DNA from 4 places in the Alcanivorax borkumensis SK2 genome. Region 1 is predicted to be linked to each of the others. Evidence: predicted binding sites of a transcription regulator. Region 1 holds the regulator's gene; each other region holds the start of a gene.
What was found. The regulator LexA, encoded in region 1, represses DNA repair genes until DNA is damaged. The targets are predictions, from matches to a motif close to TACTGTNTANNTANACAGTA.
Positions count from the first base shown of each region.

Region 2: the regulator LexA is predicted to act here: its motif matches at 1,819-1,838, upstream of ruvC (crossover junction endodeoxyribonuclease RuvC).
Region 3: the regulator LexA is predicted to act here: its motif matches at 1,459-1,478, upstream of uvrD (DNA helicase II).
Region 4: the regulator LexA is predicted to act here: its motif matches at 1,262-1,281, upstream of recA (recombinase RecA).

Region 1 covers NC_008260.1:1,145,489-1,148,612, forward strand. Annotated here, with positions in the region: gene ABO_RS05215 (TatD family hydrolase) at 1-502, opposite strand, end outside; gene ABO_RS05220 (DUF1499 domain-containing protein) at 450-866, opposite strand; gene lexA (transcriptional repressor LexA) at 922-1,536, opposite strand; gene ABO_RS05230 (cyclic nucleotide-binding domain-containing protein) at 1,842-2,492, shown strand; gene ABO_RS05235 (universal stress protein) at 2,537-2,977, opposite strand.
Region 2 covers NC_008260.1:845,825-848,948, forward strand. Annotated here, with positions in the region: gene aspS (aspartate--tRNA ligase) at 1-825, shown strand, start outside; gene ABO_RS03870 (YebC/PmpR family DNA-binding transcriptional regulator) at 919-1,662, shown strand; gene ruvC (crossover junction endodeoxyribonuclease RuvC) at 1,911-2,429, shown strand; gene ruvA (Holliday junction branch migration protein RuvA) at 2,539-3,124, shown strand, end outside.
Region 3 covers NC_008260.1:3,037,120-3,040,243, reverse strand. Annotated here, with positions in the region: gene ABO_RS13750 (GGDEF domain-containing phosphodiesterase) at 1-1,430, opposite strand, end outside; gene uvrD (DNA helicase II) at 1,605-3,124, shown strand, end outside.
Region 4 covers NC_008260.1:2,050,993-2,054,116, forward strand. Annotated here, with positions in the region: gene ABO_RS09280 (regulatory protein RecX) at 1-145, opposite strand, end outside; gene recA (recombinase RecA) at 138-1,172, opposite strand; gene ABO_RS09290 (CinA family protein) at 1,376-1,864, opposite strand; gene ABO_RS09295 (YebC/PmpR family DNA-binding transcriptional regulator) at 1,906-2,625, opposite strand; gene ABO_RS09300 (WS/DGAT/MGAT family O-acyltransferase) at 2,942-3,124, opposite strand, start outside.

The DNA.
Region 1 (3,124 bases):
CGCCAGGCAGAGTATCGCGGAAGGATTTCAGGATAGGCAGAAAGCGTTCATGGGCATCACGCTCGTGAAGAAAAACCGGCAATTTGTATTCCGCCGCCAGGGCTAACTGAGCCTCGAAGGCCCGCTCCTGCTCTGGGCGCGGAGAAAAATCCCGATTGAAATCTAAGCCCATTTCGCCGGCAGCTTTTATCTGTTCATGGGCGAGTAGATCTCGTAGCTCTGCTTCTAGCGCAGCAGAGTAAAAACGAGCGCTGTGAGGGTGCAGGCCGGCGGTGGCGAAAAGCCCTGAGTGCTCGTCGGCGAGGGCAATGGCCGCGCGGGAATCGTCGATAGTGGTGCCGGTAATTAGCTGCCAAGTAACTGCGGCGCAAGCCGCACGCTCAATCACGGCCTCCCGGTCGTCATGAAATTGTCGATCGGTGAGGTTAACGCCGATATCGGCCCATTGTTCAGGCGCGATTTTCTGCGTTTCCGAAGGGGGGCTGTTGTGAAGTGCGGTCATCGGTTTCCTGCTCAAATAGCTGCTCGCGCAGGGATTCTACCCGACGACGGTTGGCACCTAAATCCCAATAACCGGCCCGTGATGCGGAACGGACCTCCACCATGCCATTCTCGCGAACATAGAAAGTGACATCATCTACAAAACGCAGGATCCGACTGGTGAAGCGGGCTTGAATACGCGACTGGCCGACAACATCGTAGTCCACACGGGGAAGACTGCCCAGCAGTGTTTCCAGCTTTTTCAGGCTGCTTTCCCGGTCGGCGGCGACCTGTAACGGGTCAACGCGCTTGTCACTCTGTGTAGCCAGGCTGGATACACAGTTGGGTGAGTCCGGGCAGGGTGCCAGAAGATGGGTTTCAGCCATGGCAAATGCACTCCATACAATCAGGCAAAGGCCTGTACCGGCACGGATACAGGCTTTAAAAAGAGTTTGGGTCACGAATTAGCCCCACAAAAATGCCTTCAATAATAAGTTGATCAGCGGGCACTTTGATCGGTTCATAGGCTTCGTTAGCCGGGAGTAGTGTGGCGCTGGATTTATTCAACTTTAAGGTCTTTACCGTGACTTCTTCGTCAATGCGCGCGACAACGATTTCACCGGAACGGGCCACATTGGATTTGCGCACGGCAATTAGGTCGCCATCGAAAATGCCCGCATCCACCATGCTGTCGCCTTGCACCTTTAATAGATAGGTGGGGCGCTGTTTAAACAGGCCTTGGGGTACTGGCACGGTTCGTTCCACGTTCTCGATGGCTTCAATGGGGATCCCCGCAGCCACTTTACCGACGACGGGCAGTTCCTCTTCACCCCAGTAGGCATGATCAAGTAGTTGGATTCCGCGAGAGCGATCACTGTGAAGTTTGATATAGCCTTTGCGCTCTAAGGCACGGAGATGGTCTGAGGCCGCATTCTTGGATTGGAATCCCATAATGTCGGCAATCTCTGCACGGGTAGGGGCCATGCCGTTGTCCTTAAGACATTCACGGATGCAGTCGAGGACTTGTTGCTGCCGGTCGGTAAGTTTGCTGCTCATAACCTTCTCCCTGTTTCCTGCAGAGTGTGGCGCTTAGCCGTGGCCTCTAGGGGGGGCTAGTTGGGCGCCTTTCGGTGCGTGTAGGCCTATGTATTGGTCACTTGCCTGAGCGTGTAAGTAATGGCTGACAGGAAGTGCTATATTCAGGATGCTAGCATGTTTACTGACAATAAGAACAGTGTTATTTGGTCAGCATTGGGAGAAGAGTTCACCCCTCTTTTTTTCCTTGCCGTTGCTCTGTTGTGGAGGTCGCTCTAGCATGTGTGTAGTTGATTACAATGCCATCAGACCAGTGGGGGTAGTGGATGGAGCAGGCCAATAATAATGATTTCGGCCAGCAACGGCGTCGCCAGCTGTTAGCGGGCGTGCCGTTTTTTAATGAAATTAATCGTGATGATCAGAACGAATTTTCCCGGCTTGAACAGACCACCCGTCTTTGGGTTGCCGCTTCGGGAGAAAGCGTAATTCGAGCCGGTGAGGTGGATTCCACTCTGTACTTTTTGTTGAGGGGGCAGCTGGAAGTGTTATCGGAGAATCCCCAGGGTGCGCCGTTGTATTATGTATCACCGGGTGAGGTGTTTGGCTCCTTGTCTATGCTGCTGGGGACTCCGCGTAGTGCGACTATTAAGGTGACAGATAATGCCCGCGAAGCGGTATTGGCAAGCTTGGATTTCAATGATTTTAATGATGATGGCAGTGCCTATTCGCTGGCAACCCGGCTGGCTTTTTTCCATATGATTGTGCATCACATTCGCTGGACTTTGGAGGTGAAGCGAATGCAGGCACCGACCCATGAACTGGTTCAGTCTATGCGCAAGTTGCCAGTGTTTTATGGCGAGAAAAACAGTCCGCAAGAGCTGGCTGCATTGAAAGCGCAGGCGCAAGGGCTGGCAGAATTGCTGTGTCGCTGGAACGAGGAAGGCCAGGCCAGCACCGGGGCTCTGCAGCTGACCTGAGGGGCTCTGCTTCGGGGAATACGCGCTGCGCTATTTCCCCGTTGCTAGTGCTGGTCTACCTTAACGGCCAGCACGTCGCAGTGCGCACCGGGGACCAGGCCTCTGGCCGTGGAGCCTAGCAGCAGTGCTAGGCCGCTTCGCGTATGACTGCCCACCACGATTAAATCCGCGCCTATCTTGTCTGCCTTGTCGAGAATGGTTTTTTCGATAGATCCCATATCCACGTAAACGTTGGCTTCCGGCACGTGGTATTGGCCGGCGTATTTATCTGCCATTTCTTGGGCTTGTTTCATCAGCCCGCTTTGCAGGTCGGTTACATCCATGGGTACATCCGCGCCGTAGGCCAGAGCCAGCGGTTCTATCACATGGATTAAATGCAGTTCGCCGTCATTGCCCGACAGTACGCCAGCCGCGCGGGACAGTACCTGGGGTGATTCATCGCTGCCATCGATGGCAACCAGTATTCTGCGATAGGGACTCAGCACGGTTCTCTCCCTGAAAAATGAGGTTCATTGCAGTATAGCGTGCTTGTGCGGCGTTGCTAGCAGGCTGTTTTACAGATGAGGGTTGCCCTGACAGGGTGGCTTGTACTACTACTAAAAAAGGAGCAAGGGGGCAGTTCCTGCTTGACC
Region 2 (3,124 bases), 300 kb from region 1:
AACGACCCGAAAGGTCGTGTGGCAGCCATGCGAGTGCCCGGTGGATGCAGCCTGTCGCGCAAGGATATCGATGGCTACACCAAGTTTGTCAGCATCTATGGTGCCAAGGGTTTGGCTTACATCAAAGTCAACGACTTGGCAGCCGGCGCTGAAGGTCTGCAGTCTCCGATCCTGAAGTTCCTGACCGAAGATGCGATTAAAGGCATCCTTGAGCGCACTGGCGCCGAGACCGGCGATCTGATTTTCTTCGGTGCTGATAAGGCCAAGATCGTTAACGAAGCGCTGGGTGCTCTGCGCGTCAAAGTGGGCCATGACTTGAATTTGGTCGAGGGAGAATGGGCGCCATTGTGGGTAGTGGACTTCCCCATGTTCGAGGAAGACGAAGGGCAATACCATGCGTTGCATCATCCCTTCACCATGCCCAGCTGTAGCGCGGAAGAGCTTAAGAGTAATCCGGGCGAGGCGTTATCGCGGGCCTATGACATGGTGCTTAACGGTACTGAGCTGGGTGGCGGTTCCATCCGTATCCATAGCCCAGCCATGCAACGCACTGTATTTGAAGCGCTGGGCATTTCTGATGAGGAAGCCGAGGAAAAATTCGGCTTCCTGCTAGACGGTCTGAAATACGGCGCCCCGCCCCACGGTGGCCTGGCGTTTGGGTTGGATCGCATGGTGATGTTGATGACTGGTTGTGAATCAATTCGTGATGTGATCGCTTTCCCGAAGACGCAAACGGCGGCGTGCACTATGACCAATGCACCGTCACCGGTGGACAACAAGCAGCTGCGTGAAGTTGGCGTACAGGTACGTAAAGAAGAAGGTTGATATAGGAGAAACGCAGGCAGGTATCACGCATCACGCGAAGAGGCGTGCCAGAGACGTGTTGCGTGACGCGTGCTGCGTGCTGGCGGAGGTAACATGGCAGGACATAGCAAGTGGGCCAACATCAAGCACCGTAAGGCGGCTCAGGATGCCAAGCGTGGCAAGATCTTTACCAAACTGATTCGCGAGCTCACGGTAGCGGCCAAGATGGGTGGGGGCGAGCCCAACGATAACCCGCGCTTGCGGGCCGCGATTGATAAAGCACTGGGCCAGAACATGACCCGTGACACCATCGACCGTGCGGTTAAGCGTGGCGCCGGCGGTGATGATGACGGCAGCATGGATGAAATCACCTATGAAGGTTACGGTAAGGGTGGTGTAGCGGTTCTGGTAGAAACCATGACGGACAATGTGAACCGTACCGTGGCTGAGGTGCGTCACGCGTTTTCCAAGTTCGGTGGTAATCTGGGCACGAGTGGTTCCGTGGCTTTTTTATTCACTAAACGTGGTGAGATTTTTTTCGAGCCCGGTGTGGATGAAGAAAAGCTGATGGAAGTCGCCCTGGAAGCCGGTGCCGAAGATGTGGAAGAGATGGGAGATGATGGTTTTTTGGTCATTACCACTCCGGATAAGAGCTTTGGTGAAGTGGTGGACTCCCTGCGTGCAGCTGGGTTGGAATTCGCTGAGGCGGAAGTCACCATGCACCCGTCTACAGAAGCGGAAATGGACACGGATACAGCTGAAACCGTGCAAAAGATGATCGACATGCTGGAAGATTTGGACGACGTGCAGAACGTCTACACCAATGCCAGTTGGCCGGCACCGCAAGAAGAGGAATAGCAGCGAGGTTCACGTTACAAAACAAGCTGCAAGCAAAATTAAAAGCCCCGAATCGTTTGGGGCTTTTTGCTGTCTGGGTTTCTGGGCGTGGCGGTAATCCGCCTGCGGCTTTAGGACGTGTCGCATCAGCCGTTTAACCTGAAGCGTTTCTTTGTTGGCTGGACATTTGGACAGTGCTCGGGTAGAACGGAGGCACCTACTAAGAGCTGGGCTGGGTGCCTGTCTTCTTTATTATTGGTCTGTGAAATATGGCGCTTATTCTGGGTATTGATCCCGGTTCTCGACGCACCGGTTACGGCGTAGTGGATGTGGTGGGAAATCGTTCCCGCGCGGTGGCTTTCGGTACTATTACGACTTCCCACAAGGAGATCCCGCCGCGGTTGGGTGAGATATTCGCGGGAATTGATCAGGTGGTGAAGGAATACGGGCCGGCTGAAGTGAGCATCGAAAAAGTGTTTATGGCTCGCAATGCGGATTCTGCCCTGAAATTGGGCCAGGCTCGCGGTGCAGCTATTGCGGCAGTGATGCAGGCCTGTGTGCCAGTGTTTGAATATTCGGCTCGCCAAGTAAAACAGGCCGTTGTGGGCAAAGGTGGGGCGGAAAAAAATCAGGTCGGGGAAATGGTGAAGTATCTGCTTAAACTGGATCAACGCCCGCAGGAGGACGCCGCTGATGCCCTGGCTATCGCGCTTTGTCATGCTCATATGCGTCTCTCCCTGGCTAGAATGGCTGGTGCCACATCGGTAAGGCGCGGCCGGGTTCGTTAGTGTGGTGTCTGTATTCGTTGATTGCTTCAGTGATTGATTGTGAGCATCGAATATTCGCCCTGTATTTTCTACGCGATACTTTTGTTGTGTACGGGTAAATGGAAAAATGATGATCGGACAACTTCGTGGCACCCTGTTGGAAAAACGCCCCCCGGTGCTGCTGCTGGACGTAAATGGCGTTGGCTATGAAGTCGAGGCACCGATGACGGTGTTCTACGATTTGCCCGAGGCGGGTGCGGAGCTCACCTTGCACACGCATTTTGTGGTCCGTGAAGATGCTCAGTTGCTGTATGGTTTCGCCGATCGTTATGAGCGTGAGCTGTTTCGCGCTTTGATCAAGGTGAATGGGGTGGGGCCAAAAATGGCGTTGGCTATTCTTTCTGGCATAGAGGCTGATCGTCTGGCGCGCTGTATTCAGGATCAGGACACCACGTCACTTGTGAAGGTGCCGGGCATTGGGAAAAAAACCGCCGAGCGTTTGGTTATCGAGATGAGAGACCGACTCGATAAGATTGATGGTGGGCCAGTGAGTGTGCCGGGCCGGGTCGATACGGATCAACCTGATGATGCTCGCAGTGACGCCATTGCGGCCCTGGAGGCGCTGGGCTACCGCAACAAGGATGCCGCTGTTGCGGTGGGTAAAGCGGCAGATCAAGAAGGCATGAGCAGCGAGCAACTGATCCGTAAGGCGCTTA
Region 3 (3,124 bases), 1.2 Mb from region 1:
TTGATTTCCCCTTCCCAGAAGCCGTTATCGAGCAGGGCGGCGGTAATCTCCAGATAGATTTCCCGGTTCGCCTGGGCGCCTTCTTCTTCCAAGATACGGCGGCCGATAAGCAGAGACTCGGTATAGCCGGTGATCTGCTCGAAGCGGGTGTTTACGGCAAGGAAACGGAATTTATGATCAAGAATGAAAATGCCTTCTGGGGCGTTTTCAAACACGGTTGCGGCTAACCGTTGTTGTTCCTGGGCCTGGCGATCTTCGGTGATATCACGACGCGTGCCGATCATGCGTATGGCGCGACCGCTTTCGCTGCGGGACACCACTCGACCTTCGTCCTCAATCCAGCGCCAGCTGCCGTCTGCGTGGCGCAATCTATAAACCGCGTGGTAGCGGGGGTCTTCACCCTTGAAGTGCGAAACCATGGCTTGGCGGATTCGAGCCAGGTCATCCGGATGAACCAAGGTATCCAAGTCGCCGAAGAAGTTTTTGAAGTAGGCGCTGTCGTATCCTAGCAGGCGGTCGAAATTAGTGTGGTGATTGAGTCCGGTATCCAGCATCCAATCCCACAGGCCGATGTTGCTGGCTTCCAAGGCTAGCTCTAGTCGTTCGCTGGTCGCCGCCAAGGCGGTGTTGGTTTCGCCTAAGGCTCGGGTGCGTTCCTGCACCATGCTTTCTAGTCGATCGTTGGTGTCTTGTAATCGCTGGCGAGCGTCTTTGCGATCGTAAATCTCTTGAGCCAGTTTCTCGTTCAGAGCTTCAGCGTCGCTGCGTGCGCGGTTCAGGTAATCAATCAGTGAGCGGTTGTTGGCTTGCAACATCATGGCTTTGTGGCCGGTGTGATTGATGCGACGGGCGGCGACCAGGAAGAACAACCCCAGCAGGGACATTAGTAGGACCAGTGCCAATTGACTGTGTTGCTGGGTTTCCGATAGGCGAGCCACTGCTGGGCCGAGCAGCATGATCAAATACAAAAACACGGTGGGGAAATGGCTACTGTAGGCGACCAGCGCCGTGGTGCTTAGGCCTAAGCCCAGACAAATTAATACCAGTTGTGCGCCTAGCATTGGCGGGCTGAATAGGCTATCCAAAGGGTTGAACAGGTAGCCGGCCAAACCGATCAATAAGGGCGAGGCGAGAGCGAGGGCTGAGAGCATACGCCTGAACAAGGGCAGGGCTTCTTGGCCATCTAGTTGGCGACGGTAATAGGACAGAATAAATAAACGGGCAATCTGTACCACGGCAATGATGCCAAACCAGGTTAGCACGGTTGGCTGGGACACGGGGCTGTGCCAGTAAACCCACGCCAGGATAATGACGGCGGCACTTTCCAACAGCAACAGTTCGGCGATGCCGCTTAGCAGCAATTGGCATTGCTCATTAAGCACACCATTAAACTGGGGTGCTGGCTGGAATGATGGGGGCTGTAATGACACCGTTTACGTTTCCTCTGGCTTAAGAGCCGAGTGTTTTTGTTTCCAGTTTACCCACAGGTTGGGGGCGAGGGAAACCGACTTTCTTGGGAGAGAGGAGGGAAGTATCGGGACAGGGGGAAATTGCCCTCTCCGGCGGGCATCACCGGCAAGGACATTCTGCTAAACTTTCGCGCCATGGATGACGTGACTTCCCTTATTGATGGTTTGAACCCGGCCCAGCGCGATGCGGTGGCTGCCGATGATCAACACTTGCTGGTGCTGGCGGGGGCCGGTTCCGGCAAAACCCGCGTGTTGGTACACCGTATCGCCTGGCAGATTGCCACCGAACAGGCTTCGCCGTTCGGTATTTTGGCGGTGACCTTTACTAACAAAGCCGCTGCGGAAATGCGCGGGCGTATTGAGCAGCTGCTGGACATGTCTGCCGATGGCATGTGGGTGGGCACTTTTCATGGTATTGCCCATCGCCTGCTGCGCGCCCACTGGCAGGAGGCCGGTCTCCCCCAAGGCTTCCAGATCATTGATGCGGATGACCAAATCCGGCTGATCAAGCGAGTCAGCAAGGAATTGGGCCTGGATGAACAACGCTGGCCAGCCCGTCAGGCCACCTGGTTTATTAATAGTCAGAAAGACGAAGGACTCCGCGCTCGGCATATGGATACCGGCGGCGACCTGTTCGCGTTGACCATGCAGAAGATCTACTTCGCCTATGAAGAGGCCTGCGAGCGGGGCGGGTTGGTAGATTTCAACGAAATGCTGCTACGGGTACTGGAGCTGTTCCGCGACAACGACAACCTGCGCGGCCACTACCAGCGTCGCTTCCGGCACATTTTGGTAGACGAGTTCCAAGATACCAACAGCATCCAGTACGCCTGGTTGCGGTTGCTGGCGGACGAAAATAATGCGGTCACCATTGTCGGTGACGATGATCAGTCCATTTATGGCTGGCGTGGCGCCAAGATCGAGAACATCCACAAATTCAGCCGCGACTTCCCGGATACCCGTACCATTCGCTTGGAGCAGAATTACCGTTCCACCGGCACTATTCTGAAAGCGGCCAACGCGGTGATCGGCCATAACAGTGACCGCCTAGGCAAGGAACTGTGGACCGAGGGCGGCGATGGCGATTTGATCCGCCTCTATTCCGGTTTCAATGAAGTGGATGAAGCGCGCTTTATTGCCGGGCGCATGGATAAGCTATTTCAGGAAGGCACCGCGCGGCGGGAAATGGCGGTGCTGTACCGCTCCAACGCCCAGTCGCGGGTGCTGGAAGAGGCTTTTCTGCAGGCGGGGATTCCCTACCGTATCTATGGCGGGCAACGCTTCTTCGAGCGGGTGGAAATCAAAAATGCACTGGCCTATCTGCGCCTACTCAGCCACCGCCATGCGGATGCCGCCTTCGAGCGAGTGGTGAACACACCCACCCGCGGCATTGGCAACAAGACCCTAGAAACCCTGCGTGAGGTGGCGCGGCAGCGTAACGTGTCCCTGTGGGACGCTGCCCAGGCAGTCGTTAGTGAGCAGTTGCTTACCGCTCGAGCCATTAATGCGTTGGCGGTGTTCCTGAATCTAATCGCCCAGCTGGAGCAGCAGTGCGATGGGTTGTCGTTGGCGGAAACTACCGAGCATGTGATTGAAGCCAGTGGGTTGCTGGAATTTCATGGCAAGGAAAAGGGCGAGAAGGGCCAGCAGCGGCT
Region 4 (3,124 bases), 910 kb from region 1:
ACCAGGCTAGCACCGCCTCCAGCGCCGGCTGATCCCCCAGGCGCTGTTGCAGCTTGGTGACAAGCTCACGGCGGGAGTGATCGCGCCGGGCCAGCAGGGCAACTGCCCGCTGGCGCAACTCGGCTTCGGTCAGCGGCTCACTCATCGTCAGCGGGGGCGGCCTCTTCTGCCGGGGCTTCAGCTGTAGGGTCCGGCAACAGGCGGGCCCGGATTTCGGTTTCAATTTCTTCGGCAATGGCCGGGTTTTCTCGCAGGTACTCGCAGGCGTTCTGCTTACCTTGGCCAATCTTGTCGCCTTTGTAGGCATACCAGGCGCCAGATTTGTCCACCAACCCCTGTTGAACACCCAAGTCCAACACTTCTCCCAGCTGATTAATACCCTGGCCGTAGAGAATCTGGAACTCAGCCTGACGGAACGGCGGCGACACCTTGTTTTTCACCACCTTCACCCGGGTTTCGTTACCGGTTACTTCGTCGCCCTGCTTCACCGCACCAATACGGCGGATATCCAAGCGTACAGAGGAGTAGAACTTCAGGGCATTACCACCGGTGGTGGTTTCCGGGTTACCAAACATCACACCAATTTTCATGCGAATCTGGTTAATGAAGACCACCAGTGTATTGGCGTTTTTCACATTACCGGTAATTTTACGCAGCGCCTGGCTCATCAGACGAGCCTGCAACCCCACGTGGGTGTCACCCATTTCCCCTTCGATTTCAGCTTTCGGCACCAGCGCAGCCACAGAATCGACGATGACCACATCCACCGCGCCGGATCGCACCAGCATATCGGTGATTTCCAGTGCCTGCTCTCCGGTGTCTGGCTGGGAAACAATCAGGTCGTCCACGTTTACGCCCAGCTTTTCTGCGTAATCCGGGTCTAGCGCATGCTCAGCATCCACGAAGGCACAGGTGGCACCTTTTTTTTGAGCTTGGGCAATCACGCTCAATGTCAGGGTGGTTTTTCCGGAGGATTCAGGGCCATAAATCTCGACAATACGGCCCTTGGGCAGACCGCCAATACCCAAGGCAACATCCAGCCCCAGTGAGCCGGTCGAGATGGAGGGCATGCGCTCACGCTTGCGATCGCCCATGCGCATGACAGAACCTTTGCCAAATTGGCGCTCAATCTGTGACAGCGCAGCGGACAGCGCCTTACTTTTATCGCTCATTGTGACCCCTCTCCGTGTTCGGCGCGTCATTCATTGACGCTAACCGTATCTAACCGTATCCGACCCGCCTTATCTGACCTTTCGGCCAGCACTGGCGTTATGGACAGTATTATGACCAACATTGGCTGTGCATTGCAACCTTCCAGATCGTTGTCTGGTCTGCCCCGCCTCAGCAGGGCTGAAAAGGAATAGCCTGATTGTGGCTACTTGAGACGGGCATTCAAGCCCAGAATGGCGTGCAGGATGCTCTGCTGACGGACGGCATCGCGATCCCCGTCGAATTGGAAACAGCGAGCTTCTGCATAACCCAGCTTCTGCCCCCAGGCAATCCAGACGGTGCCCACCGGCTTATCTGGCGTGCCGCCATCCGGCCCGGCGATACCCGTCACCGCCACGCTCACATGGGCACGGGAATGGCTAATAGCGCCCCGCGCCATGTCCAGTGCCGTTGCTTCACTAACCGCGCCCGAGGTCGCCAACGTGGAGGCCTGCACGCCAAGCATCTCTTGCTTAGCCTCATTAGAATAGGTGACAAAACCCCGATCGAACCAAGTGGATGCGCCGGACAGGCTGGTGAGCGTCTGGGCAATGCCCCCCCCGGTACAGGACTCCGCAGTGGCCAACAGCAAACGTTGTTTTTGCAGGGCACCGGCCAGTGCGACGGCGGCGACGAGGATGTCGTTATCCAGCACAGGGCATTCTCCGTTGCGGATTGACGATTGCAGGACTGGAATCAGCCCAGATCCACGTTGTGATAGACGTTCTGAACGTCATCCAAATCATTCAACATGGCCATGAATTTATCGAACATGTCCATGTCTTCGGCGCTGATGGTGGTGTAACTCTGCGGAATAAACTGAATTTCATCCACCTCGAATTCCAATTCCCCGAAGGCCTCGACCAGCGCCTGCTTAGCCTTGAAATACTCGGTGTTAGGCGTGAACACCGTCAGCATACCGTTATCGTTTTCTATTTCGCTGACATCCACATCCGCATCCATCAGGGCTTCGAGCACCGCATCTTCATCTTCGTGGGCAAAAACGAAAATCGCCACGTGATCGAACATGTGGCTCACCGTACCCTGGGTACCGATCTTACATTTGGTCTTGGTAAAGGCCATACGCACATCACCAAAGGTACGATTCGGGTTATCAGTGAGGCATTCAATCAGTGCCATGCTGCCACCAGGGCCATAGCCTTCATAGCGGGCCGGGGAGTAATCCTCACCGCCACCCCCTTTAGCCTTGTCGAGGGCTTTATCAATCACATGACCGGGCACCTGATCTTTTTTGGCGCGTTCAATCAGGCTGCGTAATGCCAGATTCGCAGTAGGGTCCACACCACCGGATTTCGCGCTAACGTAGATTTCCCGACCATAGCGGCTGTACACCTTGGCTTTCATGTCCGAGGTTTTCGCCATGGATTCTTTGCGGTTTTGGTAGGCGCGGCCCATAGACATCTTGCTCCAGAGGAATTAGTTGCCCGGTATTTTAAGGGAAGATGCAGGCGAGAAGAACAAAAGAGCGGTTGGGAGTGGCAATTTAACGTACGCCTCATAAACCTTCGATTACATCGATACACCTACTCCACCAGAACTCAGCCCCCTGAGGGATGCAGCAGCATGGGTTCCATACGCGAACCCGTTAGCATGCCGGCAATGTGTGGTTAAGGGGAAAAACATACAGCAGAAATGCGCGTTGATTATCGACTCAATCACCAAGCTGCAATGTTGTTAGGGAGCCTCTATACATCAAGTCACCATTACCGAATCAAGGCTCCAGCTCCACCAGCGATTCTTCGAGATAAACCAGAAAACGCTGAATATGAGGCAACGTGTCACGGCAACCGATCACGCCAAACTCAAGGCTATTCTTGTAGCTCACCACAGTGATATTTAGGGCGTAACCATGCAGAACCAATGACACCGGATAGGTAGCCAACATCTCCGCACC